One region of the Bacillus sp. es.036 genome, then DNA from elsewhere that is predicted to be linked to it. Evidence: riboswitches for the same ligand, from Rfam matches in the RefSeq annotation. Region 1 holds a riboswitch; each other region holds the start of a gene.
What was found. A riboswitch is a leader RNA that binds a small molecule or an ion and turns the genes downstream of it on or off. The one in region 1 is predicted to bind S-adenosylmethionine.

Region 2: it holds a riboswitch for S-adenosylmethionine, as region 1 does, so the genes downstream of both, metX (homoserine O-acetyltransferase MetX) here and metK (methionine adenosyltransferase) in region 1, are expected to answer to the same signal.
Region 3: it holds a riboswitch for S-adenosylmethionine, as region 1 does, so the genes downstream of both, mtnK (S-methyl-5-thioribose kinase) here and metK (methionine adenosyltransferase) in region 1, are expected to answer to the same signal.

Annotation. Positions count from the first base shown of each region.
Region 1 covers NZ_PDIZ01000001.1:2,424,636-2,435,160, forward strand. Annotated here, with positions in the region: gene ATG70_RS12425 (phosphatase PAP2 family protein) at 1-17, shown strand, start outside; gene ATG70_RS12430 (glycosyltransferase family 4 protein) at 34-1,179, shown strand; gene ATG70_RS12435 (nucleotide sugar dehydrogenase) at 1,194-2,522, shown strand; gene ATG70_RS12440 (MSMEG_1061 family FMN-dependent PPOX-type flavoprotein) at 2,516-3,166, opposite strand; gene metK (methionine adenosyltransferase) at 3,253-4,449, opposite strand; SAM riboswitch class I at 4,659-4,768, opposite strand; gene pckA (phosphoenolpyruvate carboxykinase (ATP)) at 5,653-7,236, shown strand; gene ATG70_RS12460 (ABC transporter substrate-binding protein) at 7,470-8,465, shown strand; gene ATG70_RS12465 (ABC transporter ATP-binding protein) at 8,477-9,253, shown strand; gene ATG70_RS12470 (ABC transporter permease) at 9,234-10,034, shown strand; gene ATG70_RS12475 (cation diffusion facilitator family transporter) at 10,214-10,525, shown strand, end outside.
Region 2 covers NZ_PDIZ01000001.1:2,724,724-2,735,248, reverse strand. Annotated here, with positions in the region: gene sigI (RNA polymerase sigma-I factor) at 260-1,024, shown strand; gene ATG70_RS13895 (anti-sigma factor domain-containing protein) at 1,047-2,384, shown strand; gene ATG70_RS13890 (TlpA family protein disulfide reductase) at 2,448-2,867, opposite strand; SAM riboswitch class I at 3,049-3,159, shown strand; gene metX (homoserine O-acetyltransferase MetX) at 3,255-4,340, shown strand; gene ATG70_RS13880 (O-acetylhomoserine aminocarboxypropyltransferase/cysteine synthase family protein) at 4,342-5,604, shown strand; gene ilvE (branched-chain-amino-acid transaminase) at 6,423-7,328, shown strand; gene ilvB (acetolactate synthase large subunit) at 7,686-9,401, shown strand; gene ilvN (acetolactate synthase small subunit) at 9,398-9,919, shown strand; gene ilvC (ketol-acid reductoisomerase) at 9,954-10,525, shown strand, end outside.
Region 3 covers NZ_PDIZ01000003.1:605,278-615,802, forward strand. Annotated here, with positions in the region: gene ATG70_RS21935 (queuosine precursor transporter) at 1-286, opposite strand, end outside; gene queF (preQ(1) synthase) at 288-704, opposite strand; gene ATG70_RS21945 (YtxH domain-containing protein) at 898-1,422, shown strand; gene ATG70_RS21950 (YjcZ family sporulation protein) at 1,493-1,582, opposite strand; gene ATG70_RS21955 (glycerophosphodiester phosphodiesterase) at 1,681-2,403, opposite strand; gene ATG70_RS21960 (YmaF family protein) at 2,567-2,902, shown strand; gene ATG70_RS21965 (ABC transporter permease) at 2,928-3,905, opposite strand; gene ATG70_RS21970 (sugar ABC transporter ATP-binding protein) at 3,958-5,466, opposite strand; gene ATG70_RS21975 (sugar ABC transporter substrate-binding protein) at 5,463-6,596, opposite strand; gene mtnA (S-methyl-5-thioribose-1-phosphate isomerase) at 6,593-7,654, opposite strand; gene mtnK (S-methyl-5-thioribose kinase) at 7,655-8,866, opposite strand; SAM riboswitch class I at 8,975-9,112, opposite strand; gene ATG70_RS21990 (carbon-nitrogen family hydrolase) at 9,199-9,981, opposite strand; gene ATG70_RS21995 (pyridoxal phosphate-dependent aminotransferase) at 10,084-10,525, shown strand, end outside.

The sequences.
Region 1 (10,525 bases):
CACTCATATTAGGCTAGAAGAGGAGGACCAGCCATGAAACTTGCACTCTTTACTGACACGTATTATCCACAGGTCAATGGGGTTTCTCGCACACTCGGTAAGTTAACCACATATATGGATCGTCAGCATGTCGATTATATGCTTTTCGCACCCGACTGTCAGGCTGATGAAGACCTGTTCACAAGTAATGTTCATCGGTTTACAAGTATGAAGTTTTTCTTATACCCCGAATGCCGCATTGCCCTTCCTAAATTAAGTCTTATCCGCAATCAGCTCCAGGGGTTCAACCCGGACCTCCTTCATGTTGCAACACCGTTTAATATCGGAATGTGCGGGTTGCACTACGGAAAAAAGAATAATGTGCCCATGGTTGCTTCCTATCATACGAATTTTGATGACTATCTAAAACATTACTACCTTGAATGGTTTTCCCCTGTCATGTGGAAATATTTAACGTGGTTTCATCAGCCATTCTCTAGCACCTTTGTTCCGTCTAACGAAACACGGCACCGGCTAAATGAAAAAGGTTTTGAGAACCTGAAACTTTGGAGAAGAGGCGTTAACTGTGAACACTTTTCTCCGCTAAAAAAAAATCAGTCACTACGAGAACGATACAATTTTCAGGAAAAGTATATTCTATTATTTGTTAGTCGACTAGCTCCAGAAAAAAATCTTGATACGTTACAAAAAATCATGTGGAAACTACCTGATGAATTAAAACGACAAACAAGATGGTTGGTAGTAGGAGACGGACCAGCCATGCCACATTTCAAAGAAAATGTACCTAGAAATGTGACATTCACCGGATACAAAGAAGGAGAAGAATTAGCAGAGCTATACGCAACTTCGGATCTTTTCATATTCCCATCTGCTACTGAAACATTTGGAAATGTCGCATTGGAGTCTCTCGCCTCAGGAACCCCTGTTGTAGCTGCAAATGCTGGAGGCTTAACTGACGTTGTGTCAGAAGAACGAAATGGACTTTTCTGCTCCCCTAATAAGGAGGAGGAATACATTAGCGCGATCAGACGACTCTTATCAGATCATACTGAACGGAGAATGATGGGGTATGAGGGTCGACGCTATGCACTTTCTCAATCTTGGGATGCCATTTTTGGTCGATTATTAGAGGACTACGAAAAAACAATTGGAGTTAAGAAGATTGCTCAATACGCTTAGAAAGGAGAAAAATAATGAAGCTTGCTGTATTTGGCACCAATGAAATTGGTTTAACCGCATCCGCTATCTTCGCTTCACATGGTCATCATGTCGTTTGTACCGATGAGGAACGAAGTCAAATTGTTGCACTCAATTCAGGCGAAGTTCCTGTGGATGAAGAAGGATTAACAGAAATGATGACAGAAGCGAAAAAGGCTGGTCAATTAAGCTTCTCTGTAAATCGATTAACAGCCGCTTCTGAAGCAGACATTCTTCTATTCACTGAACCGATTCCAGTTGACGAGAATAAACATCCTGATCTTACTTGTTTCTTTCGTTTCATAAGAAAAATTGCTCTTACAATTAAACAACATAAAACCTTCATTATTAAAAGTAATGTTCCCCCAGGAACAGCATCAAAAGTAGAAGACATTCTCATAGAACAGGGTGTGTCTGATCGCTCCTTCGATGTTGTGAGTAATCCAGATTTTATTCGAAAAGGCTCAGCAGTAAAGGATTTTATGTATCCTTCTCAAATCATTATCGGCACTTCTTCGCTTCGAGCTTGTCGTGCGATGGAAACGTTCTACGAGCCTATTACGTCGTCTCTTCAATATATGGACCATACTAGTGCAGAATTAATGAGGTACGCTTATCATACGTATCAATCATTACAAGTCTCGTGTCTAACGATGATCGCTGGGGTTGCAGAAAAATACGGGGGTGACGTTGAATTAATTCAAGGTGCATTACCGAAGACACCAAAATTTAGTGACCACTCTCTTCATCCCGGTTCTTCTTTTCTAGGTACTGACACGTTAGACGAACTTGCTTCATTTCGTTCAATGATCAAAGCATCTTCTTCTGCAAATCAAATGTTTAAGGCACTAGATGAAATTGATCAATATCAGCCTGAACTATTGATTCAGAAACTGAAAGATTTCCTTGGAACTCTCCTGGGAGCCAAAATTGCTATTTTCACTTCATCTACAGTAAAACCGATCCCAGCACTTCCACCTTATGAGTTAGTCATTAAGAAATTGAAAGAGGAAGGTGCTATTGTTCAACAGTTTGATACTGAAAAAACGAAAGGCAAAAAAGAAAACGAGATGAACGCGATTTACGAATCAGTGCAAGATTGCGATGCTCTTTTATTAATGAGTGAATTAATGTCTATTAAACAACTAAACTGGGGTAAAATCATTAAAGGACTCAATCTTCCATTAGTCGTAGACGGTCACAACTTATTCCCCCTGGATGAAATGCGAATCATTGCTAACACCTATGATTTAATTTACTGTTCAATTGGTCGACCAAACATCTATAAAGGATTAGGTTCCATTTCAGTACAATCAATTCAGTAAAGACGGTTTGTATAACTGTCCCTTAACGATTCCGCAACGTTTTCTTCCCCGATCTTCGTATGATCTGAAAGCATTCTAGTAGCCGGTGCGAGCCCTTCTATGTTTGGCCAACGCTCCGGTTCCCAGAGATGGGATCGTTTTAGTGCTTTTCCACAGTGAATGAAACATTCTTTTACTTCAACGCCAATTCCAAACAATGGCGTTTTCCCCTTGTACTCACATCGTGCAAGGAGGCTTTTATCTTTCACAATCGTCGCAAGCCCATTAATGCGCAACGTTTCATCTCGTCCTGGAATCATGAAAAGCAAACCAACCATTGGGTTTTCTACTATGTTCCTCATCGAGTCCATTCGTTTGTTTCCTAGTCTTTCTGGTATTAAAAGATGATAATCATCTAACGCTTGAATGAAGCCTGGCTTATCCCCTCTTGGAGAAACATCACTACCCGTACTTGAATGGGTTGCTATCGTGATAAAAGGTGTAAAGCGAATAAACTCTCTACAATGTTCATCAAGAAAAGAAATAACCTTATGTACAGCAAGCTGACTCGGATTTCCGGCCATCTCTTCAAGTTCTTGCAGCGTTGTAATTTCTTCACCAAAAATTCCCTTCATTCCTTTTCTCCCCCCTACATTTTCTTCCATTTTATCACACCCTATTTCTCATAAAGACTTTATATTCACTAAATAAAAACAAAAAAAAGAGACCAACGGCCTCTTTTCATCATTTATTAAATTCCTGCACCCTGTTTAAGGGATTCTGAACGATCCGTTTGTTCCCAAGGAAGTTCAATGTCCGTACGTCCAAAATGACCATACGCAGCCGTTTGCTTATAAATAGGACGGCGAAGATCAAGCATCTTAATAATGCCTGCAGGACGAAGGTCAAAGTTCTCTCTTACTAGCTCAACAAGTCGTTCCTCTGACACTTTTCCAGTACCAAATGTATCAATCGCAATCGATACCGGCTGAGCAACACCAATCGCGTAGGCAAGCTGAACTTCACAACGATCGGCAAGACCTGCAGCGACGAGGTTCTTAGCTACATAACGAGCAGCATATGCAGCAGAACGGTCGACTTTCGTAGCATCCTTACCAGAGAATGCACCACCACCGTGACGCGCATAACCACCATAAGTATCAACAATGATTTTTCTTCCTGTTAAACCTGCATCACCTTGTGGCCCACCAATCACAAAACGGCCAGTTGGGTTAATGAAGTATTTTGTTTCATCATCAATCAATTCAGCAGGAACAACTGGCTTCACAACATGTTCCTTAATGTTACGCTGAATTTGTTCAAGTGAAATTTCAGGGTGGTGTTGTGTTGAAACAACGATCGTATCAACGCGAACTGGCTTTCCAGATTCATCATATTCAACCGTAACCTGAGTCTTTCCGTCAGGACGAAGATAAGGAAGAATTTCTTCTTTTCTTACTTCACTCAATCGACGAGCTAGCTTATGCGCAAGAGAGATTGGTAGCGGCATTAATTCAGAAGTTTCATTACATGCGTAACCAAACATAAGACCCTGATCACCTGCACCAATTGAATCAATTTCACTTTCTGACATTGTGCCTTCACGCGCTTCAAGAGCAACGTTTACACCTGCTGCTATATCGGCAGACTGCTCATCAATAGATGAAAGCACCGCACATGTTTCAGCATCAAATCCGTATTTTGCACGTGTATAACCGATTGCTTGAATCGTTTCACGAACGACTTTTGGAATATCCACATAGTGCGAAGTTGTAATTTCACCGGAAACTAATACAAGCCCAGTTGTTACTGTAGTTTCACAGGCAACGCGCGCATTTGGGTCATGCGCAAGAATATCATCCAGAATGGCATCGGAAATCTGATCTGAAATTTTATCAGGATGCCCCTCTGTTACTGACTCAGAAGTAAACAAACGACGATTACTCACTCAAGTACCTCCTTAAGGATTGGATCCTATCTAGTTATAGTGTAATGGATACGGTACTCATTTCCCTATTATCCTGTGCCGAAACGAGAGAACGAATTCAGAATCTTATCGTCTTACCTTTTTTTATAGTGTCATCAACTTCAACGACATTAAAAAAGCCCTTTCCTTCTATTTAGAGGGAAAAGGAGCTGGTATCTCATGCCTTTCGCCTCTTATCTTCCAAGACTATTGTCTTGCAGGTTAGCACCTTAATCCTGTTGTATAGGAGTTGGTTGCTGAGCTTCATCGGGCCTGTCCCTCCGCCTGCTCGGGATAAGAGTATCCATTCTCGACATATAATAACGTAGATAAAAGGAAGTGTCAATAACGAAAAGCGGAAGCGCCCGTTTAGCCTCGACAAGCGCTGGAGCCCCATAAAAAGAACACGGTCTTTGTGTTCATTTTATGGGGTGAAGCGATCGAGAGGCTGGGCGCTGCAGCTAGACACGAAAAGCGGAAGCCTTCGGTTAGACCCGGCAGGCACTGGAGCCTTTCAATATGAACACGGTCTTTGTGTTCAGGTTGAAAGGTGAAGTGACCGAGGGTCTGGAGGCTGCAGCTGGACACGAAAAGCGGAAGTGGGCGTTTAGGGTCGACAAGTGCTGGAGCCCTACAAAAAGAACACGGTCTTTGTGTTCATTTTGTAGGGGGAAGCGATCGAGACCCTGCCCACTGCAGCTAGACATGAAAAGCGGAGTGGGCCTGCTTAAATCCGCAGGATGTTGGAACCCTTTCGACTGAGACGCTTTTTGTCTCAATCGAAAGGGTGAAACAGCCGGAGGATTTGGCCCGCGCAGCTAGACACGAAAAGCGGAGACGAGCGGTTAGAAACGGAGATATTGGAACTCCTGAACTGGAACACGCTTTTTGTGTTCCTGTGAAGGAGTGAAATATCGTAGTTTCTGCGAGTCGCAGCTAGACACGAAAAGCGGAACCCTGACTCGAAAGAACTGGATTATTTATTCATTACCTTCACAATAAAAAAAGCCTTCTTATATTAAAGAAGGGACCCCTCAAACCTAACCAAATCGTTATTCGCTCTTTTTTCACTCTTCAAGCAAAAAATACATAGATTAGTATAGAATAATCACGCAAATGTGTTATACTATTTTTGAGTTAAACGAGTCAGTCAACGAAATCTTTAATAAAGGATGGGTTTAACGTATGAAAACAGCTTCCTTCTCCTCACCGTTATTGGATGCTATCTTAAATAAGAACAATCCACATGTAAATTTATCAGTTTCTGAACTGGTTGAACATTCCTTATTTAAAAATGAAGGGACACTTTCTTCAACGGGCGCTCTTCGAGTTGAAACCGGAAAATACACCGGTCGTTCTCCCGGGGACAAGTTTATTGTAAACGAAGACTCCGTAAAGAACAAAGTAAATTGGGAAACAAATCAACCAATTTCTGAAAAAAGTTTTGAAAACCTTTACACGAAAGTGCTGAACTATCTTGGTGAGAAAAAGGATCTTTATGTATTTAAAGGATTTGCTGGTGCTGACCAGTCATCAAGACTACCCATCCAGGTTATTAACGAATATGCCTGGCATAACCTTTTTGCCCACCAACTTTTTATACGTCCAAATGAATCAGAGCTTCAAGATCATGAAGCAGGATTTACTGTTATTTCTGCTCCTGGTTTTCAAGCTGATCCTGACGTTGACGGGACAAATTCCGAAACGTTCATTATTATTTCCTTTGAAAAGCGCACCGTTTTAATTGGCGGTACAGAATATGCTGGCGAAATCAAAAAGTCAATTTTCACCGTAATGAACTACTTATTACCTGAGAGTAATATTCTTTCCATGCACTGCTCTGCAAACGTTGGTAAAGAAGGCGATGTAGCTCTATTTTTCGGTTTATCTGGAACAGGTAAAACGACGCTTTCTGCTGACGCTCACCGTTCGCTTATAGGTGATGATGAACATGGCTGGTCCATGAACGGCGTCTTTAATATTGAAGGCGGTTGCTACGCTAAATGCATCAACTTATCGAGAGAAAAAGAACCTGAAATTTGGGATGCAATCCGTTTTGGAACAGTTCTTGAGAACGTCATAATGGATACCAATTCACGTAAGCCTGATTACGATAACACGAGTCTAACTGAAAATACTCGAGCTGCTTATCCAATTGATGCCATCCCTAACATCGCTATTCCAAGCGTAGCCGGTCATCCTAATACGATTATCTTCTTAACCGCTGATGCCTTTGGAGTCCTTCCACCGATCAGTAAGCTTACGAAAGAGCAAGCGATGTTCCATTTTCTATCTGGCTATACAAGTAAACTAGCCGGAACCGAAAGAGGCGTAACTTCACCTGAAGCTACTTTCTCTACTTGCTTCGGCGCCCCGTTCTTACCGTTACCTGCTCACCGCTATGCCGAAATGCTTGGTGAGAAAATCATGGAACACGATGTTCAAGTTTTCCTTGTGAACACAGGTTGGTCTGGTGGCGGATATGGTGTTGGAAAGCGGATGAAGCTATCCTATACAAGAGCGATGATTCAAGCTGCTTTGAACGGAGAGCTTGATCGTATTGAAACAATAACAGATCCCATTTTTGGATTGCATATCCCTTCTCACTGTCCTGGCGTACCGGCAGATGTGCTGCAACCAAAACAAACATGGGAAAACAAAGAAAACTATGACGTAAAAGCAAAAGAACTTGCTACTCAATTTGTTAAGAATTTTGATAAATTTTCAAACGTAGCTGAAGAGATCAAAAAAGCTGGACCTAACGTTTAAAACCTTTCAAAAAGCACCTAAATGGTGCTTTTTATTTTGTAACACCGCTTCTTTTGGACTAACCGCCTCGAAATGAACAAATTCTAAAAAGCTCTTACCGCTAACCAACTAAAAGAAAACCTCCCCCTTAGCATCATCCTTTTTTATCTGCAAACACAAAATGTTACGAAATTCATAGGCTATAGTATCTTAAACATGAGCCTATCTCATGTGACAATGGTGGGGGCTAACTAATGAAAAAAAGTTGGGTATTTAAAAGCAGTCTTTTTATAGGTGTATTTCTTCTTATTCTTTCAGCATGTGGTACGAATAATGGAAATGACCAGGTGCGCGTAGCTGAGGTAACACGCTCTATTTTTTATGCACCACAATATGTGGCTCTCTCGGAAGGTATATTTGAAAAGCATGGAATTGATGTTGAGTTAACCACCACTTGGGGTGGCGACAAAACAATGACCACGTTGCTTTCAAATGGAGCAGATATCGCCTTAGTCGGTTCTGAGACATCTATTTATGTTTATGCGCAAGGCACAGATGATCCCGTCATTAATTTCGCTCAGCTCACACAAACAGATGGAACATTTCTTGTATCAAGAGAAAAAGTCGATCATTTTGCATGGGAAGATTTGAAAGGAAGCACTTTTCTTGGTCAGCGTAAAGGCGGAATGCCACAAATGGCAGGGGAATATGTTCTGAAACAAAAAGGCATTGATCCACAAAATGATTTAAACCTTATTCAAAATATTGATTTTGCAAACATCTCAAGTGCGTTTGCATCAGGTACTGGAGATTATGTTCAACTTTTCGAACCGACAGCAAGTGTTTTTGAAGAACAAGGTGTCGGATATATCGTGGCCTCGTTCGGTAAAGAATCAGGAAAGATACCATACACAAGCTATATGGCAAAAGACAGTTATTTAACTAAAAATGCGGATGTAGCAGAACGATTTACAGCAGCACTTTATGAAGCACAATTATGGGTAGATACCCACTCTTCTGAAGAAATCGCTAAATCTATTGAGTCATTTTTTCAGGACACTGATCTGGAGCTGATTACTACGGTAGTTGATCGTTATAAGAGTCAACATTCATTCGCTACAAATCCTACTCTTGATCAGGAAGAATGGGATAACCTACAAAATATTATGGATGAAGCTGGCGAACTTCCAAAACGTGTTGATTATAGCAAACTAGTGGATAACAGCTATGCAGAAGAAGCACAACAATAGGAGGAAATAGAATGTCTTTCCTTCAACTGAATGCCATCTCACATGTTTATTTAACAGAAAGTGCAGCAAAGGAAGCCCTATCTGACCTTTCGTTTTCCATTGCGGAAGGTGAATTCGTATCGCTGCTTGGTCCAAGTGGTTGTGGAAAATCCACATTGTTATCAATTATATCAGGGCTCTTACAGCCAACTGAAGGAAGCGTCTCTCTTCAGAACAAGATGATCCAATCACCGGGTGAGCGAATGGGCTATATGCTTCAACAAGACTATTTATTCCCCTGGAAGACCATTGAAGACAATTGTTATATCGGGTTAAAGCTCTTAAACAAATTAACTCCGGAGAAAAAAGAAATCACACTTGCATTACTTGATAGTATGGGGCTTTCGGACGTTCGTCACGCCTATCCTGATCAGCTTTCAGGGGGTATGAGACAGCGAGTTGCGCTCGTTCGAACGCTTGCAACTGATCCTGATCTTCTTTTATTAGATGAACCTTTCTCAGCTCTTGATTATCAAACAAAACTAAAGCTTGAAGATCTTGTCTTCCAAACGTTAAAAGCACATCAGAAAACAGCGATACTCGTAACGCATGATATCGGAGAAGCGATAGCGATGTCAGACCGAATCATTCTTTTATCACCGCGACCAGGTAAAATCGCAAAGATTTTTCAAGTTCCATCTCAACTTCAAACATTACTGCCTTTTGAAGCTAGAAATGATCCAGTTTTTCCCGAAAACTTCCAAACGATATGGAAGGAGCTTGATTCTCTTGAACAATCTCCAACTTGATAAACAGCATCAGCAGTATGTAAAGAAGTTGAAAAGAGAAAAGTATGAGATCGTAACCTGGCAAATCTTTATTCTTTTAGCATTTCTCTCCCTATGGGAGCTTGCAGGGCGACTTACGTGGATTGATCCTTTATTATTTAGTTACCCAACTAAGATCGCTTCGCTCTTTCTCACAAAACTTTATGACGGTTCTTTGTTGCTGCATACAAGCGTAACCCTACTTGAAACCATTGCAGGTTTTATGATCGGTACAATACTTGGCACAGCTTTCGCTGCGGTCCTTTGGTGGTCCCGAAAAGCGTCAAAAATTTCCGATCCTTATCTAGTCGTATTAAATTCAATGCCCAAAGTAGCGCTTGGCCCGATTATCATCGTGGCATTCGGACCAGGCTACCTTTCAATTATTACAATGGGAGCATCTATTTCGATCATCATCACAACACTTGTGATCTATCACGCTTTTCATACGGTAGAGCCAAATTATATTAAAGTAATTCGTTCCTTTGGCGGAAATAAGAAGCAGGTTTTTCGTGAGGTTATCCTACCCGCTTCTTTTCCAGCTATCATCTCGACACTCAAAGTAAATGTAGGGTTGTCTTGGGTAGGGGTCATTGTTGGAGAATTTCTTGTTTCGAAACAAGGTCTCGGTTACATGATCATTTATGGTTTTCAAGTATTTAATTTCACACTCGTTTTACTAAGCTTATTTATGATTGCGATTTTTTCGTCCATTATGTATCTTGGCGTTGAATGGCTTGAGCGGAAATTAATCAAACATTAGCTCCTCTTTCAGGGGGGCTTTTTTTGTTGTAAGTGGGCAAACTAGTTAGCCAGAGGTTACAAACGTGATCGAACCCTACACGTCTTACCGCTGGCAAAATGATTGCTATAGACCCACCCAAATGCCATCTGCTAGCATATAGAAGAACATATTTCTAATTTAAAAGACAGGTGAAGAAAATGAATGCTCTGAAAGGCGTATGGCTTAGCATTGCTGCATACCTAATACTTTCAATCATAAAATTAGGTGCTGGATACCTGTTAGGTTCCGAGGCTCTGTTAGCAGATGGTTGGAACAATGCATCGGACATTGTAGCATCAGTTGCCGTCTTAATTGGAATGAGGATTTCTCTCAAACCACCAGATCTTAATCATCCATACGGACATTCTCGAGCAGAAACGGTCTCTTCCTTATTTGCCTCTTTCGTGATGTTTGCAATTGGTATTCAGGTCCTCTTCCATACAGCGACCGTTTTAATAAACGGAACCGTT
Region 2 (10,525 bases), 300 kb from region 1:
TGAAAATTAAGCAAGATTAATAATGATAAGATAATATAACAGGAAGTAAAGAAACAGTAACATTGTCATAAAATTGTATTTTCGTTGATGCTGATTGAGTGGTATAACTGAATAGAGTCACCATTCCACTGTTTTGTACGGATGGTGGCGCATTTCATTTTCTAACCTATTATAGAATTTCCAAAACTTAAAAACATCTAAGAATTCAACCCGAAAAGCGGTCTAGTTGAGATTGACTGCAATATGAGAGGTGTATAACATGACAACCATTTCAATCAGCGCAATGGGAAATTTCGCTAATAAAAATGAAAACAAAAAAGAGACTATTACTTTAGAAGATAAAGTTGATCGTATACAGAATGGAAATCAGGCGTTACGCAATCAGCTTTTAGAAGACTATCAACCTTTTATTAAGAAAATCACGTCTAAAGTTTGCAATCGCTATATAAATCATTCGATGGATGAGTTCAGTATAGGACTATCCGCTTTTAATGAAGCTATGGATCAGTATCGAAAAGGCCAGGGAAGCAGATTTTTAACATTTGCTGATATGGTGATTAGAAGAAGAGTGATCGATTATATTCGAAAAGAAGCGCGACAGAATAAGTATATTTACCTTGAACCTGAGGAACTTGATGAGGAAGGTCGGCTAGAAGATAGCTTTGCAGAACAAAAAGCCGCACTTGATGTATATGAGATTGATAAACAACGTGAAGTACGAATGTTTGAAATTGAGGAATATGAGCAGTTGCTGAAGAAATTTAGTATTACGTTTAAGGTTCTTAGCAAAAACTGTCCGAAACATATTGATGCAAGAGAAAATGCCAAGATGATTGCAAAATTAATCGCGGATGATCACGTTCTTTCAGGATATTTATTAGAGAAAAAGCAGCTCCCTATAAAAGATTTGCTGGCGCTCGTTACATGCAGTCGCAAAACGATTGAACGTAATCGAAAGTATATAATAGCAGTTGCATTAATTCATTTGGGTGGATTTAATGCTCTGAAATCTTATATACAGTAGTTGGAAAAAAGGGGGCCAGGGGATGAAAAAAGGGGTCATTATGGACATTCGCGGAAGAAAGGCAGTTGTACTAACTCCTGATGGAGAATTTTCAACGATCAATCTGAAGCGAAATCATGAGTTAACAATCGGCTCTGAAATTAAACTTGCACCAAAACCACTAAATAAGAAAAAAGGTTATTTTACCCCCTCTATGCCCACCCTGGCCGGTTTGGCAGCAATTCTATTGTTAGTCGTTATCGTAACAGGCGTTATTCCTGTTAGACAAAATGATGTGGTTGCAGCCTATGTAAGCTTTGATATCAATCCAAGTATTGAGGTTGGAGTTAATTCTGATCTTGAAGTTATTCAATATCAAGCATGGAATTCAGACGGTGAAGGGTTGAACTTAGAACGGGATACAATGAATATGCCACTTAGCGAATTTGGAGGATTACTTGTCTCGAAACTCGATAACGAAGGCTATCTAGAAGAAAATCGGGAATTACTCATTGTCGCTTCGAACGTTGAAGCAAAAGAAAGTAAAGGAATCAGCGGAGATTTAGAAGCCGTTATCCAAGGTATAGAAAAGAATAACGCACTTGTTAATCAAGCGGTTGCCATTACAACCATTCTTGATGCTGATTACAGTATGCGCGAAAAAGCAATAGAACATGGGATATCTCAAGGGAAATATATGGCATACCTCGCAGCCATTGATCGGGGAGCTTCTTTGTCAATGGACGAAGTACGTAATTTATCTGTGAAAAAAATGGATGAAATGCAACCCGAAAGTATGACCGCTGTTGAGGCGAAAGAATCTGAAGATCCTGATGAATTCAAAGTGAAAGATACACCAACACCTATTGAAGACTCTGTTGTCCAATTAAACGACAAAAAAGTAGTACCTGATCAAGAGGATGAAAACGGAGAACTTATCCTCAAACAACCTGAACAAAAATCTGTTCCTGAATCAAAAGACAATCAATCGAATAATGTTAATTCCAATGAGTCAAAGAAAACCAATTCATCTAGTGGCACGCAGACACAAAAAGATGACAAAGAAGATCAAAATGAAAAAGATAAACAAGATAAAGCAGAAAAAAAAACGGAAACTAAAGTAGAAAAAGAACAAGAGAAAGAAAAAAAGCAGGCTGAAAAACAAAATAGTAAAACAGATAAAGCTCAAGAAAAAGCTGAAAAGAAGGATGAGAAGGCACAAGAAAAAGCTGAAAGAAAAAGCGATAAGGCTCAAGAAAAGTCTGAGAAGAAAGACGAAAAAGCGCAAGACAAAGAGGAAAAGAAGAGCGAAAAAGCTCCAAAGAAAGAAGACCCAAAAGATAATAAAGGCAAGTCTGAAGAAAAGAAAAAAGATTCGTGAAGCATCATGCTATTATTCATTTTATATCCATTATTTAAGCCAGAGGGATTCCTCTGGCTTTTTTTACTTCATGATGGATGGAAGAGCTTTCGCAATATCGAGGAAAGAAGATTGATCATTAAAAACGTTAACAATTTGATGATCTTTATCGAGTAGAACCGTTGTTGGAACTCCAGTACATCCGTAATCATCATACGTTTCTCGACCATTGTCACGTAATACAGGAAAAGGAAGGTCGTTTTTTATCGTAAATTCTTTTCCGGCTTCCTCTGATCGTTCTCGTCCAGTTACATTTATTGTTAAGAAGGCCAGCTCTTCAAGATCAGCATGGTGGTAAAATTGTTCTTTCATCGGCATATCTTTCATACAGTCAGGACACCAGGATGTCCAGAACGTTATCATCACTGGTTTTCCAACAAAGTCAGTAAGGCGAATAACGTCGCCACTATTCATATCCTCTAATGCAAAGAAGGGTGCTTCCATAGTTGTTCACCTCTTTTAAATGGTCTATCGTTACCTTATCAAAAAGTTCATTCTAACGAAAGATTTCTGGTCATAGACTGTTTTATCCCTGAGTTCAAAAGAATAAAAATTCCGAAAAATGTTTGACACTAATGCGCCACCTTGCTAAAATAAACACAATTAATTAAAAACGAAATATTCTTACTTATCTAGAGAGGCGGAGGGACTGGCCCTATGAAGCCCGGCAACCGTCAAACCAATCCTGGTTTGAAAAGGTGCCAAATCCTGCAGGAGAAATCCTGAAAGATAAGCGGAGCTGATGAATAAATCAAGCCTCTCTGTCTTTCAGAGAGGCTTTTTATTTTAAGTAAAAACAAGCAGTTTTTGTTTGAAAGGAGTGATAGGGGTTTGGATAGAGAGACGATATACGAAGATCGGACGGTATCGATTGGTTCGTTAATGCTGGAATCTGGCAATGAACTTCATGACGTCGAACTTGCCTATGAACGTGTAGGCCCTAGGGGAGCGCCGGTGATTCTTGTCTGTCATGCTTTAACTGGAAATCAGTATACAGTCGGTCATGAAGAAGCTGGCTGGTGGAAAGGATTAATTGGGAAAGGTGCTTCTATCGATACTTCTGATTTTCAAGTTATTACATTCAATGTCCTTGGGGGATGTAATGGCTCGACAGGACCACAATCGATCAACCCAGTTACGCAAAAGCGTTACCAAGCCGATTTTCCGTTTGTTTCTGTAAGAGACATGGTGCATTCTCAGAAAAAAGCGCTAGAGGAACTTGGTATCCACCACCTGCATGCTGTCATTGGTGGATCTCTTGGAGGGATGCAGGTACTAGAATGGGGGCTCCTCTATCCAGATTGGATGGATCATCTTATCCCACTTGCCGTCACACCAACCCTGAACGCCTATGGAATTGCTTATAATGCCATTTCTCGATTTGCGATTACGAATGATCCGAACTGGAGGAATGGTTACTATAGTAGTGATCAAACTCCAACATCTGGGCTTGCAACCGCAAGAATGATTGGAATGGTCTCCTATCGAACGGATGAAATGTTCCAAAAAAAATTCGGTCGAGGCGTTAAAGGGGCTTCAGTTAGCCATAAAGAACCACAATACGATGTCGAATCCTATCTTCATTATCAAGGAAATAAGCTTGTAAGCCGATTTGATGCAAATAGCTACTTATATTTGTTAAAGGCGATGGATAACCACGATATTGGCATTGAAAGAGGCAATCTTACCTTAGTAAACAAAAGATTCAAAGCAAACATCCTCGCAATTGGGTTCAAAGGAGATCTGATTTATCCACCAGATGAATTAGAAAAGCTTTTTCAACAAGATTCATCCTCTCAGTTTTATCTTGTCGATACTAAATTTGGTCACGATGGGTTTCTCGTTGAGTTTGATAAATGGGGACCGCTTATAAAAGAACAACTTACAATGATAAACAAAATCGAAGGAGTGAAGTGAAATGGCAGATAAAAAATATCATTTAGAGACGATTGGCATTCATGGAGGGTTACAAGCAGATCCTGCTACGGGAGCTAGAGCACTACCAATCTATCAATCTAATGCTTATCGATTTGACAATACTGACCATGCCGCTGATTTATTTGCATTAAAAGAAGAAGGGTTTATCTATTCAAGGATTGGAAATCCAACTGTCGGAGCACTTGAAGAACGAATTGCTCAGCTTGAAGGTGGCGTTGGAGCGCTTGCACTAGCAAGTGGTATGGCAGCCATTACTACGGCGATATTAAATGTTGCAAATAGCGGAGATGAAATTGTTTCAGCATCGACTTTATACGGTGGAACGTACAATCTCTTTTCTGCTACACTTCCGAAATATGGGATAAAAACCAACTTTGTTGACCCGGAAAATGTGGAATCTTTTAGGCAAGCCATTACACCAAACACGAAAGCCATTTTTGCTGAAACGATTGGGAATCCAGGCCTTCACGTATTGGATATCGAAAAAGTTGCTGAAATTGCACATGAAGCGGGCATACCACTGATTATTGACAATACGTTTGCAACACCTTATCTGTGCCGACCAATTGAACACGGAGCAGATATCGTCGTTCATTCTGCGACAAAGTGGCTTGGTGGAAATGGCTCAACGATGGGAGGCATCATCGTTGATGGAGGAAAGTTCGATTGGAACTCCTCTAAATTTCCTGGATTCACAGAGCCGGATCATACGTATCACGGCATCGTTTTTGCTGAAGCACTCCCAGAAGCTGCGTACATTGTAAAAGCAAGAGTGCAGCTGCTAAGAGATACGGGTGCTGCGCTTAGTCCATTTAACGCTTTTCAAATTGCTCTTGGTGTGGAAACGCTACACGTTCGCATGAAAGAGCACATTGCTAACACGCGAAAGCTAGTTTCTTATTTGAAAGACAATCCGGCCGTTGAATGGGTGAGCTATCCTGAGGAAGAGGATCATCCTTCACATCAACTTGTTCACAAATATCTTCCGAAAGGTGCCGGTGCTGTTGTTGTATTCGGCATTAAAGGAGGTCGTGAAACAGGTGCAGGGATTATCAATGCCGTTGATCTCTGGTCTCACGTTGCAAATGTTGGTGATGCGAAAAGCTTAATTATCCATCCAGCAAGTACCACTCATCAGCAACTAAGTGCTGATGAACTAGTGGCATCTGGTGTAAGAGACGATCTGATTCGACTCTCTGTCGGGATTGAACACATTGATGATTTAATTGATGATTTAGATTAAGCGATCGCAAAAGCAAAAGTCGAAGCTAGCGTCTAAGAAATATTAGTGGAAAGCCCTTTTCTCATTTAGAAGAGGGTTTTTTGCATGTTTCCTATTTTTTGTTCAAGTAAAGGTTGCCTATTACACGACAACTGTAAATGTTCATAAACATCTTTAAAGATAACGTAAGCTATTAACTATGCAACTTTAATAATGGAATTTGATAAATATGCTTCTGCATAAATGAACAAAATTCGTAAGGTTTCTATAGAAAGAAAAGATCGATCGTTGAGTAAGTTGGAACCAAGCATGTATTTTCAATGGAGGGATTATAAAATCGATCAATTTTTGCTAAGATGTTGGCATCATTCAAGTGTAATGGTTTAAGTAGAAAAACAAGAGGGGTTAAATAATTATGCAATGGTAGCTGTCTATTGTCGTCAGCTAGATAAGAACTGACGATTAGCAGTAGTAAAGGGAGTTCTTTCACTTAACTGAGAAAGGTATGAAATTCACCAACGCAACGCTGGTTTATGTGAATGACCTTATGTAAGCGCTTTTATTAATTTTACAATAAAAAATTTCGTGTGACCAAATCTCACGCACGATAGGATTGTAAGCGTTTACAAATAAACTGATATATCATAATTATCAAAAAACTTAACTTTTAGGTGTTGACCTTACGTCCAAACCGGCGTAATATAATCCTCAATTAAACAAACTAAGTATTCTAATAAATCAAACAAAAACAACAACTGGGACCTTGAAAATGATTGGTCCTATCATTAGACAATAACGCTTTACTGCGTCTACTTAACACATAGAAAGGAGTGAACAAGGTGAGTGAACAGTGGATCTACCTTAACGGAGAATTTGTGAAAAAAGAAGATGCCAAAGTATCGGTGTACGATCATGGCTTCCTCTATGGCGACGGGGTGTTCGAAGGAATTCGCATGTATGATGGGAATGTCTTCAGGTTAGAACATCATCTTCAGCGCCTCTATGATTCAGCTCATTCAATTATGCTAAAAATAACGCACACGATGGAGGAAATGACTGACATTATTGTGCAGACGCTGAAAAAAAATAACCTTCAAGATGCCTATATTCGCATCGTTGTATCTCGCGGTGTAGGGAATCTAGGACTCGATCCTTTCACATGTAAGGAACCACAAGTGATCGTTATTGCAGAATCACTGGCCTTGTTCCCTAAGCGATTATATGAAACAGGAATTGAAATTGTCACGGTAGCAAGCAGACGGAACCGCTCGGATGTATTAAGTCCTAAGGTGAAATCATTAAACTACTTAAATAATATTCTTGTCAAAATTGAAGCCAATTTAGCTGGTGTCAGTGAAGCACTGATGTTAAATGATCAGGGATATGTCGCTGAAGGTTCGGCTGATAATATATTTATCGTGAAAGGTAACGTTATTAAAACACCGCCCGGCTATGTCGGTGCGCTAGAAGGCATTACGCGAAATGCCATTATGGAACTCGCGAGACAAAAAGGGTATGACATGCGCGAAGAAACGTTTACGCGTCACGACGTCTATGTAGCAGATGAAGTCTTTTTAACTGGAACGGCTGCTGAAGTCATTGCCGTTGTGAAAGTAGACGGTCGCGAGATTGGAGAAGGGAAGCCAGGTAAAACGACAAATGACCTTCTTGAAGCGTTCAGAGATATTGTCACAGTGGATGGTGTCACTGTTTATCCTTCAAAACGTGATGTGCAGGCAGGGTGAAAAGTAAATATTTATAATCGATGACGAGGCAAAAGAAACAGGAATTGGTAATAACCAGAGAGCCGGTAGTGGTGGAAGCCGGTATTACCCCCTGTATCGACATCCCCTCCGAGTGTTGATCTGAACTTAGTAACATAGGATCAACCAAGTGTTCTTTAAACACTTGTTATCAAAACGAGCAATTTGCTCATAAGGCGGCAGTTTATTGTCGTAAAAGTAGGGTGGTACCGTGAAGTCTTTTCGCCCCTATGGACCGTAAAAAGCGGCGTAGGGATGAGAAGGCTTTTTTTTATTAATAGTTAGTAACGCTTCACCGTTAAGACGGAAGCGGGCAAATAAGCATTGGAGGGTATGAATATGCGGGCGAAGGCAAAACCAGAAGCCGAAGCGGTAACAGCGGAAATGACCGGGGCAGATGTATTAATCCATTCTTTAAAAAAAGAAAATGTTGAAGTTCTCTTCGGGTATCCAGGAGGAGCAGTACTTCCAATCTATGATGCATTATATCGATCACCGATTAAGCACATTCTGTCAAAGCATGAACAGGGCTCAATTCATGCGGCTGAAGGCTACGCAAGAGTGAGCGGAAAGCCGGGCGTTGTCATTGCCACTTCAGGACCGGGTGCGACCAATCTCGTAACAGGAATTACGGATGCAATGATGGATTCCCTGCCACTTGTGATCTTCACAGGTCAGGTGGCCAGTACGGTAATCGGAACAGATGCTTTTCAAGAAGCGGATATTATGGGGATCACGGCACCAATCACCAAACATAATTACCAGGTGCGTGATGTTCAGGACCTACCAAGAATTATTAAAGAAGCGTTCCATATTGCAACAACGGGGCGTCCCGGTCCCGTTCTCGTTGATATCCCTAAGGATGTGGCGAACAAAACCATTTCACCCGACTATGATTCGACTATCCATTTACCAGGCTATCAGCCAACCTTTTCGCCTAACATTTTGCAAATTAAGAAACTAGCAGATGCGGTTGGTGCAGCAAAGAAGCCGGTGATCTTAGCCGGAGCAGGTGTCCTTCATGCGAATGCGGGAAAAGAACTCGTTGCTTTTTCTGAGAAACATCGCATTCCGGTGATTAATACATTGCTTGGCCTAGGAAGTTATCCTGGCAATCATCCACTATTCCTGGGGATGGGAGGTATGCACGGAACGTACACAGCGAACATGGCTCTATATGAATGTGACTTGTTAATTAGTATTGGGGCACGGTTTGACGATCGATTAACTGGTAACCTTGATCATTTTGCTATTCATGCAACGGTGGCTCATATCGATGTTGATCCTGCCGAAATCGGGAAAAACGTTCCAACGCAAATTCCAATCGTATCTGATGCTAGAGAGGCATTGAAGAAGCTTCTAGAGATTGAATCCCCTCTTCCTGATACAGAAGAATGGCGTAAGAAGCTAACACAAAATAGTGAAGATTTTCCGCTGTGGAAGAAAGTATCAACGACTGAATTTCTCCCACAGCGTGTCGTAGAACTCGTACACGAATATACGAAGGGAGATGCCATTATTACGACCGATGTCGGTCAGCATCAGATGTGGGCAGCCCAATATTATGCATTTGCGGATGCAAATCGGTGGGTAACATCTGGAGGACTTGGCACAATGGGATTTGGCTTCCCTTCCGCTATAGGAGCCCAGCTTGCTTTTCCAGAACAAACGGTTGTTTCACTAACAGGTGATGGAGGATTCCAAATGACGTTGCAGGAGCTTTCCACACTTCAAGAACTTAATCTTCCTGTAAAAGTCGTCATTATGAATAACCAGACGCTTGGAATGGTGAGACAGTGGCAGGAAGCTTTCTACGAGGAACGCTATTCCCAGTCACTAATCCCTGTACAGCCTGATTTTGTAAAGCTAGGTGAGGCGTATGGAATTAAATCATTTAAAGTTACGAATGAAGAAGAAGCGAAAGCTGTTTTTGAAGAAGCTTTTTCTCACCGCGAGCCGGTCTTAATTGATTGTCGCGTAAGTGGAAAGGAAAATGTCTATCCAATGATTGCCCCTGGTAAAGGGCTGCATCAGATGATTGGGGTGAAACCATGAAACGAATCGTAACCGCAACGGTCATTAACCAAAGTGGGGTGCTAAATCGCATCACAGGCCTCATGACAAAACGGCAATTTAACATTGAAAGCATCACGGTTGGTCATACCGAAAAAGAAGGAGTTTCAAAAATGACCTTTGTCGTTAATGTCGATGACAATGCCAAAATTGAGCAGCTCATCAAACAGCTCAATAAGCAAGTCGATGTGTTGAAAGTAACTGATATAACGGACCAGGCGATTGTGGTCCGGGAGTTAGCCTTAATTAAGGTCATTAGTAATGCTCAAATACGAAGTGAAATTTCCGGCATAATTGAACCGTTTCGGGCTTCAATTATTGATGTAAGTCGTGAAAGCATCACGGTTCAGGTAACAGGTAATTCCGATAAGATTGAAGCAATCTTAGATCTTCTCAGGCCATATGGCATAAAGGAAATGGTTCGAACAGGCATCACGGCTTTCCCTCGCGGAAGTCAAAAATCTGTAACAGATTTGAAGCAGTATTCCATCTTAAATTAAAAAAATAAACCTAATTATGAAGGGATGAATGAAAATGGCAAAAGTATATTATAACGGTGATATCAACGAGGGAACGCTAAAAGGGAAAAAAATCGCGGTAATTGGGTATGGATCTCAAGGTCACGCTCATGCTTTAAATCTTCGTGAAAGCGGATTTGATGTAACGGTTGGCTTAAGAAAAGGACGCTCCTGGAATCAAGCAGAAGAAGATGGCTTTGCAGTGAAAACAGTAAAAGACGCAAGTGATGAAGCCGATGTAATCATGATTCTTCTTCCAGATGAGTATCAGCCGGAAGTGTACAAAAAAGAAATCGAGCCGGGTCTTCGTGCTGGTAATGCACTTGTTTTTGCTCATGGCTTTAACGTTCATTTCAACCAGGTTGTTCCTCCATCCGATGTAGATGTTTTCCTTGTTGCTCCTAAAGGGCCAGGACACCTTGTAAGAAGAACATTTGAAGATGGTGCAGGCGTTCCAGCTCTATTCGGTGTATATCAGGACGTATCTGGTGACGCAAAAGAACTAGCCCTTGCTTACGCAAAAGGAATTGGCGGTGCTCGTGCAGGTGTTCTTGAAACATCCTTTAAAGAAGAAACCGAAACAGATCT
Region 3 (10,525 bases), on a different contig from region 1:
CTGCGAATGGTGCTACTGGAAGAAGCATACCAAGGTAGATCATGATACTTGCGAAAATCTGAGCGATAAAGCCGTACTGAACCGTTCGTTTCGCTTCTTCTTTACCGTATTTTTCGTGAATAATATCTGTGAAAAGAAACGAAAAGGCATACATCACAACGGCCGCTGGGATGACAAAGCTTCCGATCATCACCACTTTTCCTGCTAGGACGTTTGCGATCACTATCGAGGTCGCAAACAGAACATTAAACAGGACAAGATTTCGGTCGATGAATTGATTTTTCATTTTATTGCGTTGCTTTCTCACGAATGGCTGTCGTTTTAAGTTCGATACCGCCACGTGCTGATTGATAAACCGTAATGGTTACTTTTAAAGGGTCAATTGCGTATACAACATCGTCTGCAATACGTGCAGCGAGCGTCTCGCAGAAGCTTCCTTCGTCACGATAAGACCAGAGATAAAATTTCAGAGATTTAGACTCGATGCATTTCTCATCAGGTACGTAAGAAATCTCAACTCGACCAAAGTCAGGTTGTCCTGTTTTAGGGCAAACCGCTGTAAATTCAAGTGCATTAAACGTAATTTCTTGTACGTTCGGTGCATCGAATGATTCGTTTTTTATCACTTCTCTTGCTTGCTCCACACTCTCTGGGCGAGGCATCGGACCAGAAGAGGGTAGCCAAGCTTTATCCATACTATTCATTAATAATCCTCCTTTAGTTTTGATGAAGCAGGAAGGTTACGAACTGCTGTCATTCAACGTTGTCTATTATAACAGAGGAACTTTCCAATGCGAAGTTGGAAGTTCAGGCCAAATTTATTAGTTTAGCTTTTAACATAAAGGGAAAGTAAAAAAATAGCTAAGCAAACTAAGAAAGATAATAGGAGGAATCATCATGCAAACAACGACTACGACTGTAAATAATGAAAAGAATGGTAAGCTTGTAAAAGGTATTTTGGTAGGTGCTATTGTAGGTGGCGCGGTAGCGATGCTTGATTCAACTACTAGAAATAAAGTGAGATCATCAGCAGGCACGTTCAAGGACTCTTCAAAAGGATTTTATACTCGTGTGAAAGAAAATCCGAGCGAAGTGAAAGACGACTGGATGGATCGGATTCAATCAGCTTCTTCTGTTTTAAAAGAAGCAATGAATGATGCTCAAGCCCTCTATGAAAAGGTGAATGATGATGTGGTAGACCAGGTGAATCAAGTGAAAGAAGATTCAACTGAAGTCCTTTCTTCAGCAAGAGAAGCAAGTGAAGATCTCAAGGATATTGGAAGTAAAGTGAAGGATGCTGGTCAGGAAGTAACAGATTCGAATGAAAATGAATATGAGCCAACAAACATTCCTGGCAGTGAAACGCGTACACCTGGTAGCACAACAGTGAACCCGAAGACATCTCCAAATACTACACTTTAATTTAGTGAGATTGTTAATTCCCCCAAATATGAAAAAGACTTCCGCTTATTATTGCGGAAGTCTTTTTTTTTTAATAAATGTAAGATGCACCAATGATAATCAAAAGAATAAACAAAACTACGATTAACGCGAAACCTTGACCGTATCCATATCCACTCATCGTCTCGTTCCTCCCGTCAATATGTGTCGCTTCCTTACTAACCTATGTGGAAGAGTAAGATTGGGGACATAGGCAAACGCCCTTTTTAAAGAAGGGAGTTATATGGACCGCATCGCAACTGCAGGAAAATCAGTAAATATTGCGGAACATCCCGTTTTTTTGAGCGCAGCTATTTGATGAGGATCATTGACAGTAAAAGCACGAACAGGGATACCGCGCTTATGTGTATTAGTTATAAAATACTCATCAATCGCACCATACTCAATGTGGATACTATTGGCACCAACTCGTTGAAGATAATCCCACGGCTCAACTAACTTTTCCATGAGGAGAATAGCGGTTTCAACTTTGCAGCCTTTTTGAGTGAGCCGCTGAATACTATAGTGATTAAAGGAAGAGATAATGGTTCGATCATAAAGCTGATAATGTGTCAGCAATTCAAGTACCTTTGTTTCTAAGTGGTCATAAGGAAATTGACCATTTTTTAGCTCTATATTCAACATAAGGGAGGTGGAAGTAATCCATTCTAAAACGCTTTTTAGAGAAGGTATAGAGTTTCCCTGGAAGCGACTTGAGAAAGCTTGACCGGCGTCTAGTCGAACTAAATCTTCGTATAGGAAGTCTTTTACAAAACCAATGCCATTTGTCGTACGCTCTAGTCGTTCATCATGAATTACAACAGGTACAAGGTCTTTCGTTAATTGAACATCGAGCTCGATTCCTTGAGCACCAGCTTTATGAGCCGCTTGAAAAGAAATGAGTGTATTTTCAGGGTGTGTACCTGACGAACCTCTATGTCCATAAATATGGAAAGAAGACATATGTCACCTCTCTTTAGCTAAGGTTAATTGATCTATGTATGGTATTCGTGCTTTCACATGGATCTCCTTGTCATTTCTACTTCTAAGCTTTTCTCCTATTCGAATAAACGAGTTAAGCGTTTGAGTTGCATACATGCTAGATGGGAAGAAAGGAGGAGAAATTTTGTTTAAGGGATTTGAATTACCAGAAGCTCACGCTCATTATTTTAAAGGGAATTTAGAAAAGCGGTTTAATCATCAGCATTTTCAGATTTTAGGATTCAGTTTTCCTATAAACGGCAGCTCTTTTGATCAGCATGTTCATCGAATTGAAGGGATAACGATAGAAGAGGAAGGCCATCAACATCGCTATAGCGTAGAATCTGGACCACCCATTTTATTAGCAAAGGGTGGTCATTATCATAAGTTTAGCGGGGAAACGGTGTCAAAAGAAAACCACGAACATTATTTTTCAGGAGAAACGAGTCTTCCTATAGGGAATTATCCCTTGAATTGGTAAAAGGCGATGCAGTGCATCGCTTCTTTTACATTTTAATTTCGCGCTTGTTTTGATAGAACGTAAAGGCAAGTGCCCCTATTAAAATGGTCCCTTTAATAATATCCTGAGCATAGTAAGGAACATTTAACATCGTTAATCCATTGAGAAGAATGCCGATCAAGACAGCCCCTACAAAAGTACCGAGTGCGTTTGGTTTACCAGCACCGAGTACAGAATAGCCAATTAATGCTGCAGCCACACCGTCCATTAGAAGTGGGGCGCCAGCAGAAACCTGGCCTGTACCAATACGAGATGCGAGTACAATGCCAGCAATACTAGCAAATAGTCCGCTTAACACATAAGCGAGAGTACGGTATCGCTGCACAGCAACTCCTGAAAGCCTTGCTGCTTCGCGATTACTTCCTGTCATATAAAGCAATCGACCAGCACGCGTATACGTAAGGAAAAGGTGAACCAATATGACACAAAAAATCATAAAAATAGCGGGGAACGGGACGCCTGCTATTTCCCCTTGTCCAATAAAGAGAAATGAGGGGATAAACTTGCCTGGTGCCGTTGTACCGTCATCCATTGGCATATTATTGTAGATTGAAAAGCCTTTTGTGTAAGTTAATTGAATACCATTTACAATATACATGACAGCAAGTGTTGCAAGAAGATCAGGGATTCTGATTTTGATTGTAATGAATGCGTTGATCAAACCAATGACTATTCCTAAAAGAATCGGGATAAGAAGGGCTATAAGAAGCTCCTGTCTATACCATACGAGGGAGGCAGCACTTGCAATGGTTGCTAAACTAACTGTCGATCCAACTGAAAGGTCAAATCCTCCTACAATAAGTGTAAACGTTACCCCGAGTGCAACAAGCGTAACAATCGAGATGGACCGAAGTATATCAGCGAAATTACTATAGGTTAGAAACCGATCGTTCAACAAGGTGAAACTTACAATAAGCGCTAATATGACGAGCAGTGTGCCGTATTTCACAAAAAAATGAACTATTTTATTTTTAAAAGGTGTGACGAGAGCATTTTGTTTCTGTGTATGTGCTAATTCAGCTGCTGATTTCAATTGTTGTACCTCCTGTTGCTGCTTGCATAATGGCTGATTGATTCATGTTATCACCAGTTAAGGTCGCTGTGATTTCTCCGTCGTACATAACAAGAATTTTATCGGAAATCTCCAAAAGCTCATCGATTTCACTTGAAAAATAGAGAATCCCTTTTCCTTCATCAGCGAGTTGCTTTATGAGAGACAATACCTCAGATTTAGCTTTAACGTCGATGCCTTTAGTAGGTTCATCAAATAGAAATACGTTTCGATTTGCATCTAACCACTTTCCGATCGCCGCCTTTTGTTGATTTCCTCCACTCAGGTGATGAATCGGTTGCCGAGTGGAAGAAGCTTTTATACCAAGCTGATTGATTTGGTTGGACGCATAATTTTCTTCTTTCTTACGGTTGAGTAGGCCATTTTTTGAGTGACGGCGTAATGAAGGAAGCGTCAAATTATCTGATAACGAAAAATCCAGTAAAATCCCTGTTTTTCTTCTTTCTTCAGGTATAAGGCAAACACCCGCATTAATGGCGTCACTAGGAGAGCGAAAACGATACGTACGATTATGAAGGTGAATCTTCCCTTTTTGAGGCTTTGAGGCGCCAAATAAGGATAAGGCGGTTTCGGATTTACCCGCACCTACAAGTCCTGCGACGCCAATGATTTCTCCATGATTTAATTCCAAATTGATATTTTTTTCGGTTTCTGGAACATGAACATTCTCAGCTCGAAATAACGTGTGGTTTGATACTTGTCTTTTTCGTTCTTTCTTATTTCCAATCGCTGAACCAAGCATATTGGTAATAATCTCATCGGCTGATACCGCCTTTGTTTCAGCTGTGAGATGAACTTTACCATCACGTAAAATCGTAAATCGATCGCTTATTTCTTCGATTTCAGGCATACGGTGAGAAATATAGATAATACCGACACCTTTCTTTTTTAAGCTGTTAATCAGGTGGAATAAAAGTTGTGTTTCTTCTATGCTAAGTGGCGCGGTAGGTTCATCAAGGATTAAGTATTGAACATCATGAGCCATTGCACGAGCGATCAGAATCAGTTGTTTTTCCGAGAGTGTGCAATCGGAAGCAAGCTTATCTGGATTCAAAGGGATCCCCAGTGTCGCTAGTAATTGCTTTGTTTTTTTGCGCTCTTTTTTAGATGAGTAAAGTTTAAAAGGAGATTGATTAACGGAATCAGCCCAAATATTTTCTGCTACCGAAAGGGCAGGAAAGAGAGCCGTATCCACTTCTTGTACAACAATGCCAATGCCTGCTTTTTTGGCATCAGAAGGAGTTCGAATTGATAAGGGTTGCCCGTTATATGAAATTGAACCGCTGTCCCGTTCATAGTCCCCACAGACAATTTTCATTAGCGTGCTTTTTCCTGCTCCGTTTGTACCTAATAAGGCGTGCACTTCACCGGCATGAATCGTGAATGAGACGTTTTTTAATACAGTCGTACTGCCAAATGATTTAGATATATTATGAATCGTTAATTGGTTCATTTAGTGTCTGCCTCTTCAACGCGTTTTTCCATCCATGGTGATGTGGCAGCGTCAGATGAACCCCATCCGTCAACGTATTCCCCAAGCTTATCCATGGAGATCGTTTCTTCAGGTAAATCGGACTGCTTTACAAGATGAGGATCAAGTGAAAAGATGTCAGGTGCATCTTCTCCAGCGATTTTTTGATAAGCAAAACGAACTTGAACACGTCCAACTTCAGCTGGATCAGTTGCAGCTGATGATAGCCACGGGCTATTTTCCTTCTGCATCATTTGGAGGTCTTCATCACTCATATCAATGCCATAAACCTTGATTTCGTCTCTGCCTGCTTGCTCGATCGCTCGAGTCGCGCCTTTAGCAAATTCATCCCATGGAGCAAATACAGCGTCAATGTCTCCTTTGTTTGGGTATTGCTTTAGAATCGTTTCCATTTGTGTCTGGGTATCAAGAGCTGTATTAGCGCTTGCCGTTCCGAATTTAGCGATTTCCTTAATTCCTGGATAGCGCTCCTGGAATGCCTCGTAGATGACATTTCGTCGTTCCATCGGTGCAAATCCTCCAACCCAAACGTATACAATATTGCCTTCGCCGTTAAGGTCTTGAGCAAGTTTTTTCAGCGTGTCCCACGCGAGGCTATAATCATCCTGATCGATGACGGTAACGCCTGGGACATTAATATCACTATCAAAAACGACAACAGGAATCCCTTTCTCTACTGCTTTTTTCACTCCTGGTTCCAGTGCGTCTGCTCGTCCGTGATCGATTAAGATGGCATCGACATTCTGATTGATCGCTGTATCAAGATGTGTCGCCATCTTTGAAAGATCATTATCAGCATTATAAACCTGGACACTTCCTCCAAACTTTTCAACCTGATCTTCAACCCCTTTGACATATTGGGAAGAGAATGTTCCAAGAGAAGCTTGCATAATCGCAGCAATCTTTATCGGTTTTTGCACCTCTTTTGGAATGTCAGATGAAGTTTGCGATGTTTCGTCTTGCGTTTTTGAGGCAGTCTCATTTGTTTCATTATTGCTTGCTTCAGGTTCACTTACAGCATCTTGCTCACTTGTGCATGCGGCAAGAACGAAGAGAAGAAGAATGGATAACATAAGTCCTAAACGTTTCATGAATGTACCTCCGTGTTTTCAATATCTGGTAAAGTAAGATGAGCAAGGTTTTCTTCGAATGGTGTTCGAATGATGCCGTGTTCTGTAATGATTCCTTTGATTAAGCGATGTGGCGTTACGTCAAATGCAGGATTGAAAATCTCAATATTTTCAGCCGCGACGCGCTCTCCTTGATAGTGTGTGATTTCTTTTGAATCACGCTCCTCAATCGGAATGGCATCTCCATTAGGAATCGAATAGTCAATCGTTGAAATGGGTGCTGCAATATAAAAGGGAACATTGTAAGCCTGAGCGATATGAGCAAGGCCGAGCGTGCCGATTTTGTTAGCTGTGTCTCCGTTGGCTGCAATTCGATCCGCACCGACTATTACCGCTGCGATTTTCTTTGTTTTTAAGACGTGCGCCGCCATGCTATCCGTAATAAGCGTTACGTCGATACCGGCACGTTCAAGTTCCCATGCGGTTAGTCGAGCACCCTGGAGAACGGGTCTCGTTTCCGTTGCAATCGCGGAAATCGTGAGGCCGTTTTGCTTAGCCAAGTGGAGCGGAGCAAGGGCAGTTCCATATTTCGCTGTTGCAATTCCGCCTGCGTTGCAGTGGGTGAGAATGGTATCGCCATCCTTCAATAGTTTAAGTCCGTGTTCTCCGATACGTTGACAGACAAGTTCATCTTCTTTATGGATAAGTAACGCTTCGTGAAGAATCGCGTCTTTCATTTTTTCGACAGTTGATAAAGGAAGAGTCACACGAACAATGCGATCGATCGCCCATGAGAGATTCACGGCAGTTGGGCGAGAAGATGAGAGGTATTCTCCTTGCTTAAGTAACTCTGCTTTAAAAGTTGATGGTTCGGTTGTTTCTGCGTGTTGACTCCAGAGAACAAGACCATACGAAGCCGCAATTCCAATCGCTGGTGCACCGCGCACGACGAGGGAAGATATGCTATTCCAAACATCTTCGATCGCCGTCTGTTTGAGATAGCTTTCTTGATGTGGTAATTTACGCTGATCAAGCAGTAAAAGGTGATCTCCTTTCCACTGAAGAGATGGGATAGTCATTTAAACGCCCTCCTTAATCGTATCGATGTAATATTTAATCGAATCGATGTTCTTTCGATTTAAAATGAGTTTTTTTCCAAGTGTTAAAGCTCTTCTTTCCACTGCTAGTTTTACTTCTGGATCAGTAATCGTCTCAATTTCTTCTACATGAGCAAGTCCAATCGTTCTTCGGATGATTTTACAACCAGCAAAACCAATACTATCGACAAAAATAGACTGAAGATGAGTATTGAGATAACCTCTGGAATAGCGGTTATCTTCTGAAAGGTGGGTGTCCCAAAGGGAGCGGAACGTAGAGTCAAATACGGTCCAAACTTCAGTGATAACACCAAAGAGATAGGCTAGATATCCGTCTTTTTCTTCCTCGGTTCGATGGGCTTCCTGGGAGAGAATGCTAAGCGTAATATTGGCAATAAAAGCCCCAACATCAAATCCCGCTGGGCCATAGAAAGCAAATTCCGGATCGATTACTTTTGTTGAACCCTCCGTTACGAAGAGGCTACCTGTATGTAAATCCCCGTGTATTAACGCTTCTCCTTTTGTTAAAAAGGAATGTTTAAGCGAAGCAACTTCATTTAGGAAGTCTTGATCTTCCCACAAAATTTCAACATCTGGTCGAATTTCGTCTGAAAATGCGTTGCTTTCAGCATTATAAAAGGGGTCTGAAAAGACGAGACTCTCCGTGATCCCGCATAAATCTGGATTACTAAACCGTTTAGCAAGCTCTTTCTTTTTTGCAGAACCAAGACCGTAGTCAGAGGTGAAAAAGAGCGTGTGAGCGAGGTAAGTCCCGACATTTCTTGCGAGCTCAGGGTAGACACGTCCTTCAATAAGTCCTTTGCGCAAAATCGTATGCGATGATAAATCTTCCATCACTGTTGCTGCTTTTTCTGAGTCATGCAAATAAACAACTGGGGAAAATTCAGGAACAAGCGAATGAGCTTGTATGAGGGCCTCGCTTTCAATTCTCGACCGGTCAAGTGTCAGTGGCCAGGATTCACCAACAACCTTGGCATAAGGCAAAGCTTGTTTGACGATCCACGATTCCTCTGTTGCTTTGTTTTGAACATGGAAAACATAGTTTAAATTGCCATCCCCGATTTCCTTTACGAGAAGGGGGGAAGAGGGATCGATAAAATTGTGATGCACTAAAAAGTGAACAACGCTTTCTTGTGTAAATGGTGTATATCCCGACTTAACTTGAAAAGACATGTGTAAGTCCCCTTTCTAATGGATGATGTATAGAAGCATTCGTGATTAAAAGACATAAAAAAAGCCTCTTTCCGAAGAAAGAGGCTTGAAGACAGATATCCTTCACACCTCTTATCTTCCAGGATGAATAACATCCTGTTGGAAGTAGCACCGTGCCATCTAAGCCATCCTGAAAAGATGTACTTAAGAATAGGTCGGTTGCTGGGCGTCATAGGGCCAAATCCCTCAGCCTGCTCTTGATAAGAGAAAGTTTATGAAATTATTTTACAATTTTTTCGCTTGAAATGTATGTTACAGAGAAACAGATGCATTTGTCAATAATATTTTGAATTTTATTTATATATATCTGGACGTCGATCTTCAAAGATGGGGATACGACTTCGGATTGATGGTATTTCTTCCTCATCAATCAAGCCTGTTAAGATCGTTTCCTCTTCGCCTGCTTCTGCGATAATCGTTCCCCACGGATCAATGATTAAAGAATGTCCGCCAAACGCATTGTCTGGATCTGCTCCTACACGATTACAAGCAATCACGTAACATTGGTTTTCAATAGCGCGGCTAATAAGTAATGCTCGCCAATGATCCGTACGCTGTTTCGGCCATTCGGCTGGAACGAACAAAACTTGTGCACCTTCAATGGCATGAAGGCGAAGCCACTCAGGAAAGCGAATATCATAACAGATGAATCCGGCACTTGGGAGTTCTTCAAGTGTGAAGTGGCTTTTCTCATTTCCTGAAACAAGGTATTTCTCTTCATTCATCAGGCGAAATAGATGAGCTTTGCTATACTCATGGATAAGCTGCCCATCTCGATTGAAAACGAGCATCGTATTCGTTACATGATCATTGTGTTGCTTTGCAATTGAGCCACCTACTATACTCACCTTATTCTTTTTGGCTAGGTCTGAAAGAAATGCAATGGACTTTTCTGCATTTGTATCCCCAATTTCGTCTAGTCTCGATAAGTCATAACCAGTCGACCACAGTTCTGGTAAAACAATAATATCTGGTTTGTCATGAACAGCCTTAGCAACAAGCTCTTTCACTTTCGAGAAATTTTCTTCCGGGTTTCCAAACGCAATATCAAATTGCAACAGAGCGATTTTTTTCATTGTTTTCTCCTCCTCGCTTACAAAATAAGCTTTACATGATTGTGTATCCAAGATAACATAATTTACTAGAATTTCACGAAAATTTTAACAGGATGTGATTCTTTGAAACAATTTCAAACTTCGGATGCGCTTAAACGATTACCGGAACAATTTTTTGCGAAGCTTGCTGGAAAAGTGAACCGCTATGTAGAAGCGGGTTATGACATGATTAATCTTGGACAGGGAAATCCTGATCAGCCAACACCTGATCATATTATCAAGTCCTTGCAGAAGGCAGCTGAAAATCCCACCTATCACAAATATCCGCCATTTCGAGGACAGCCTTTTTTGAAGCAGGCGGCTGCTGATTTCTATGAGCGAGAATTTGGAGTGAAGCTTGATCCAGAGAAGGAAGTTGCCGTTCTTTTCGGTGGAAAAGCAGGCCTTGTCGAGGTCAGTCAATGTTTACTAAATAAAGGTGATGTGGCACTCGTTCCAGACCCTGGATATCCCGATTATTGGTCAGGTGTCGCGATGGCTGAAGCGGATATGCAAATGATGCCGT